Regions from separate parts of the Anabaena sp. CCY 9613 genome, predicted to be linked through region 2. Evidence: riboswitches for the same ligand, from Rfam matches in the RefSeq annotation. Region 2 holds a riboswitch; the other holds the start of a gene.

What was found. Region 2 has a riboswitch for cobalamin ahead of cobG (precorrin-3B synthase). Riboswitches for the same ligand answer to the same signal wherever they lie in the genome.
Region 1: another riboswitch for cobalamin. It lies ahead of ACM0OT_RS21850 (DUF1636 domain-containing protein); the one in region 2 lies ahead of cobG (precorrin-3B synthase).

Annotation. Positions count from the first base shown of each region.
Region 1 covers NZ_CAWUDE010000025.1:31,438-34,605, reverse strand. Annotated here, with positions in the region: gene hemB (porphobilinogen synthase) at 68-1,075, shown strand; cobalamin riboswitch at 1,152-1,315, shown strand; gene ACM0OT_RS21850 (DUF1636 domain-containing protein) at 1,341-1,751, shown strand; gene ACM0OT_RS21845 (cobalt-precorrin-6A reductase) at 1,802-2,590, shown strand; gene ACM0OT_RS21840 (late competence development ComFB family protein) at 2,553-2,915, opposite strand; gene ACM0OT_RS21835 (hypothetical protein) at 3,041-3,168, opposite strand, start outside.
Region 2 covers NZ_CAWUDE010000023.1:52,122-55,289, forward strand. Annotated here, with positions in the region: gene ACM0OT_RS21315 (SDR family NAD(P)-dependent oxidoreductase) at 1-221, shown strand, start outside; gene cbiE (precorrin-6y C5,15-methyltransferase (decarboxylating) subunit CbiE) at 226-1,437, opposite strand; cobalamin riboswitch at 1,485-1,643, shown strand; gene cobG (precorrin-3B synthase) at 1,694-3,145, shown strand.

The sequences.
Region 1 (3,168 bases), on a different contig from region 2:
AGATATACAAAGATGAGAATTGATTTTATGCAAAAATAATGATAATCAATATCATTCAGCATTGAGTATGACCTCTACAAATCCTTCAGTTGCAACCGATATCCTGCGTTACCGCCCTCGTCGTCTACGCCGGACTGAAACTTTACGGCGCATGGTGCGGGAAACAATTATCAGTGTCAACGACTTGATTTATCCAATGTTTGTCACTGAAGGTGAGGGGAAAAAAGTGGAAATTGCTTCTATGCCTGATTGCTATCGCTATTCCCTAGATTTCTTGTTAAACGAGGTTCAGCAAGCTGCTGATTTAGGAATTAAGGCGATCGCTCTGTTTCCGGTAATTCCCGAACAACTCAAAAATGATCATGCTACAGAAAGCTACAACCCAGATGGTTTATTACAGCGAACTGTCAAAGCTATTAAAAAAGCAGTTCCAGACATGATCGTCATGACTGATGTGGCGCTTGATCCCTTCACTACTCATGGTCACGATGGTTTAATCGATGACAAGGGTACTATCGTCAATGATCCCACCGTGGAAGTGTTGGTGAAAATGGCTATGTCCCAAGCAGCGGCTGGGGCAAATTTCGTCGCACCTTCGGATATGATGGATGGTAGAGTCGGCGCTATTCGTCGAGGGCTGGATGCAGAAGGTTATATTGATGTGGGAATTTTGGCATACTCTGCTAAATACGCTTCTGCTTATTATGGCCCGTTCCGCGATGCTTTAGATTCTGCTCCCAAATTTGGTGATAAAAAGACTTACCAAATGGATGCGGCTAATGCCAAAGAAGCTTTAAAAGAAGTGGAATTAGATATTGCGGAGGGAGCAGATATTGTCATGGTAAAACCTGCTTTAGCTTACCTCGATATCATTCATCAAATCCGCAACGCCACAAACCTACCTGTAGCAGCCTATAACGTTAGTGGTGAATATGCCATGATTAAAGCCGCTGCACGCATGGGTTGGATTGATGAAAAAAAGATAATTTTGGAAACTTTAACTAGTATGAAAAGAGCAGGTGCAGATTTAATTTTGACTTACTTTGCCAAAGAAGTGGCTTTAATTTTGGCTTAAGTAGTTTTGTTTTTTGCCAGTTTTAAATAGTACAAGTTTTATTGCGTGTACTGAAACTATTATTGGCATTAGTGATAAGATAAATAGAACATTCGGTTCTAGTAGAGGTCAGCTACTAGAGGTAAAGGGGAAAGCTCGGTGCAAATCCGGCACTGTCCCGCAGCTGTGAAGGTAAAGCAAAAGATCAAACACCTTTTGAGTTTCCCAGTCAGAACGCCCGCCGAACTAAGTACGTTGTTAAATTCTACACATCTGCGAGGTACAGATGACTGCTGCTCATACTGCCAATACTAATTCTTTGGGTGTAGCCACCCATACTTTATTTGTTTGCAAAACCTGCGCTAGCGTTTGGGAAAATGGAAAACGTCTAGGTGAAAGCGGGGGTGAAAAATTACTCAAGAATCTTCAAGATTTAGCACAAAATTGGGAATTACGAAATGAATTTCCCATTAAAGAAGTTGAATGTATGAGTGCTTGTAATCGTTCTTGTGTTGTCGCCTTTGCTAGTAATGGCAAATTAACATATTTATTTGGTGATTTAGCCGTTGATGGCAGTGCATCTGCTGTATTAGACTGTGCCAGTCAATATTACACTAAACCTGATGGTTTATTACCTTGGTCAGAAAGACCAGAACCACTGAAGAAAGGAGTTTTAGCAAAAATTCCCCCATTCTAGATATTGGAAAAACTGTCCCCAGAAAAACAACCCCAGAGAAGAGTATGGTGATGCGTGTTTTAATTCTGGGTGGAACCAGCGATGCTACAGAATTAGCTGCTAGAGTAGCGACGATGCCAGGAATTGAGGCAATTACTTCTTTAGCTGGTCGTACCCGTGAACCATCAGTTCCCTTGGGTGATTGGCGAATGGGGGGTTTTGGTGGTGTGGCTGGACTAGCTAAGTATCTCCAGCAAATGAAGATTGATTTGTTGATTGATGCTACTCATCCCTTTGCTAATCAAATTGCTTGCAATGCAGCAGAGGCCGCCACAGAAGCTAATGTACCTCGATTGAAACTGATTCGCCGACCTTGGGAAAAGGTAAGTGGCGATCGCTGGATCGAAGTGGAAGATATTCAAGCCGCAGCCGCAGCTTTAGTAAATCAGGCAAACCGGATATTTTTAACTATTGGTAGGCAAGAAATTCCGGCTTTTGCTCACCTCCAAGAAATTTGGTTTTTGATGCGAATGATTGACCCTCCCCAAGCAAATGCCTTAGTACCACCGGGGATAATTTTGTGCGATCGCGGGCCTTTTTACTTGCATAATGAGCGGGAAATTTTGATTCACCACAACATTGATACCATCGTGAGCAAAAATAGCGGTGGTGATGCTACCTATGCCAAAATTGTGGCAGCACGGGAATTGGGACTCAAAGTAGTCATGGTAAATCGTCCCGTGACACCGCCAGGAGAGCAAGTTACGGATGTTGATGATGTACTAGTATGGCTTTCTCAGAAGTTACAAGAATTTGGTGGGACTACCCAAACCAATCAGATGCTATCAAACTGGGATTAGCTACCTCTGGAATATGCCGATTAACCTCTTGTGCTTGCTCACATAAAACTTTCTCAATTCCTTGGTGAATTATGGCTTCGATGTGCAACTTGTGTTCGATAGAGTGCCACAGATCATCTAAGTTAGTGAATGCTTTGTCTTTTGCTTCTTGATCCACTGTGATATAATGGTTAGGAATTCTATTGAGAATATAAGCAATGAGACTTTGCCTGATGTCAGGGTGTGCGAAAGCTTCCTGATATGGATGATTAGGATAAGTTTCTAGAATGGTTTCTAGCTCTTGATTTACCATGATTAGGGTAACATTTACAAGAGTTTTAGTCATTTTTAGCACCTTTTTATTTTTTGCTGGTTGATGATTTAATTTTGCCAAATTTAGGATTTTTCAATAAATAGAACAAGTAATATAATTTATTATGAAAAAGTTAATTTCAATTTAAATTACTTCACTTATTCAAACTCTAGTAAACCTAAATCAATCGCCCTTTGCCATGCTGTTTCAAAATTAATTCCTTGTTTGTTAGCAATATATAAAAATACGATAGCTGCTGACCGAATGGCATTATCACAATGTATAA
Region 2 (3,168 bases):
TGGTCACCTATCAGTCAGTGCAAAAACTGACGCCTGCTTTTCTACAGCGCGCCATCAGCATTAATTTAGAGTCACTAACATGGCTGGCTCAAGCTGCTTTTCCAATTATGAAGCGACAAAACTACGGACGGATCGTGCTGATAACTTCGGATAGAGCTATTTATCAGCAATATGCACTCAGTGATCTCGCCCCTTATGCTATGGGAAATTTTATTGGCTAAAGTCTTACGCTTTGATGACTATCCATTGGGTAACAGGAGCCATTGCCCGCCAACCTAAAAATTTACCAATGGGTTCTGCCCTTTGAATGGCAATGCGAGTTAAATGACCGCCAACTTTTTCATACCATTGAAATAAGGTTTGCTCGCCTTCTACGGTGACAACATTAGCAACCAATCTTCCACCTGGACGTAATGTTTGCCAACAGATATCAAGCAGTCCCTCGGCTGTGACTCCACCACCAATAAATATGGCATCTGGTGGGGGCAAGTCTTTGAGGATTTGGGGTGCTTTCCCCGTAATGATTTGCAGATGGGGCGTTCCTAAAGCCGTGGCATTATCGGCAATGTATTTGATTCTAGAAGCATTTTGTTCAATGGCGATCGCGCGACATCGAGGATGAGTCCGCATCCATTCAATACCAATGGAACCGCAACCTGCACCCACATCCCACAATAATTGTCCTGGGTTGGGTGCTAAGGTTGACAGGGTAACGGCCCTAACTTCCCGCTTGGTTAACTGTCCATCATGGTGATAGGCGTGATCTGGTAATCCTGGGACTCTAGCTAAAGGTATCACCCCAGGAGCCGCAATACATTCAACTGCGATCGCATTCAAAGGAGCAATTTCTGTTTGATTCCACGTTGCAGCAACACCTTTGACTATCCGTTCATCAATGCCACCCATGCGTTCTAATAAGGTGATTTTACTATCACCATAACCGTGATTTGTCAATATCTCAGCCACAATTGTCGGCGTATCTTGACCCTCACTCAAAATTAATAGTTTGGCTCCAGGATAAATATAAGACTGAAGCAGCGAGGCTGGACGACCGCACAAACTTAAGGTTTCTACTTCAGTTAAAGACCATCCCAATCGCCCACAGGCCAGGCTGGAGGTAGAAGGTGCAGGGATAATCGTGATTTCGTCAATGGGAATTTGTCGGGTTAAAGTCACACCAATGCCATAAAACATGGGGTCACCACTGGCTAAAACGCAGATTGATTGACCCCGACGTTGGATAATGTCGGCAATGGAAGTGCTGAGGGGAGATGTCCAGGCTATTTTTTGGCGTTGGTCATGTGGGGATAACATAGCTAAATGGCGATGGCCTCCGAAAATCGCTTCTGCTTGATCGATAAGCAAACGAGCGATCGCACTTAAACCCTGTAACCCATCTTCACCAACACCCACAACAGAAAGCCACTTCCCTGACATAGAATTTACTGTCTAAATTACGAATTACGAATTACGAATTACGAATTAGTCTCAACGCCTACTCATGTTAAATTACAAAAGCTGAGAGTTGGGAAAGTCCGGTGAGATTCCGGGACTGTGCCGCAGCTGTAATGGTAAGGCAAAAGCAGAAAATTCCCTTTTTTACTTTCCAAGTCAGAATGCCAACTTCAGCCGTGTCCTCAAGACACTAGATAAATATCTACTCCCTGCGTCGCACGGGGAAGGAGTTGCTGTTTTGCTGTCCGGTTTTGCCACTTGTCCTGGCTTGTTTTATGATACACGCGCCCAAGATGGGATATTATCTCGCATCAGAATACCAGGTGGGATTCTGGATAGTAAACAGTGTCATGCCATCGCAGACATAGCAGATCAGTGTGGGGGTGGCTATGTGGATGTAACTAATCGTGCTAACCTACAAGTCAGGGAAATTCGCACCGGGATCGATGCCGCAGTTCTGAAGCATTTACAGGATATGGGTATAGGTTCTCGCAATGCTGCTGTTGATCATATCCGCAATATTATGACCAGTCCCACGGCTGGTATTGACTCGCAAGAATTAATTGATACTCGTCCATTTGTGCAAGCTTGGGATAATTACATCGTCGAGCATCCAGAGTTATCAGGACTGTCGGCCAAATTTAGCGTGGGTTTTGATGGTGGTGGTAAAGTTTCAGTGCGCGATCGCCTCAACGATATCATGTTGGCAGCGGTCTTAGTGGCAGATAGCGTTTACTTTCGTCTTGCTCTCAGCATTGGCCCTAAAGGAAAGCCACCCATTGATCTGGGAATTTTGTTATCACCAGATAAATGTTTATCAGTTTTGGCAGCTTTAGCTGAAGTCTATCTCACTCATAGTGATCCTCATAGTCAGCGTCAACAGCGTCTACGAGAAGTAGTGAATAATTTGGGTTGTGAAAATTATCTTCAGCAAGTTGCACAAAGACTGTCTTTTCCTTTATTGAAGACTAACTTCACTCCTGTGCCAGTAGAAAATAAGTATGGGCATCTTGGTATTCATCCCCAGCGTCAAGCAGGTTTATTTTATATTGGTGTAGTTCTGCCTCTGGGTAGGCTAGAAACTAAGCAAATCCGAGGTTTGGCTGATTTAGCAGAAAAATACGGCAGTGGTATTCTCAGACTGACACCTTGGCAGAATTTGCTGTTAACTGATATTCCCCAGCAATGGCTGATTCATGTCAAAAGTGAACTAGTTAACTTAGGATTAGATTTCTCAGCCAGTAACCTCAAAAGTGCCTTAGTAGCCTGTTCTGGTAACAAAGGTTGTGCGGCTGCGGCTACAGATACCAAAGCTGATGCGTTGACATTAGCAAAATACCTCGAAACTAGAGTTACCCTGAATCACCCAATTAATATTCACTTTAGCGGCTGCAAAAAATCCTGCGCCCAGCATACTAACAGTGATATTACCTTAGTCGGTGTCAGCCTAGAGTCAGATCATAAAACTGTGGAAACTTATCACATTTATATTGGTGCAGGTGACAGCAACCAAAAATTTGGACGGGAAATTTATCAAAATGTAACCATTGCCGAACTCCCTAGACTGATCAAGCAGATGCTACAAGTGTATAAAATACAATGCCCAAATCCCGATGAAACCTTTGGGAAATTTGTCAATCGCTATGAAATTGCTCAATTAAAACAGTTATTCTCTTCAAATTACAGCTAGAAAATTTGTTTCTAATCTCCAGT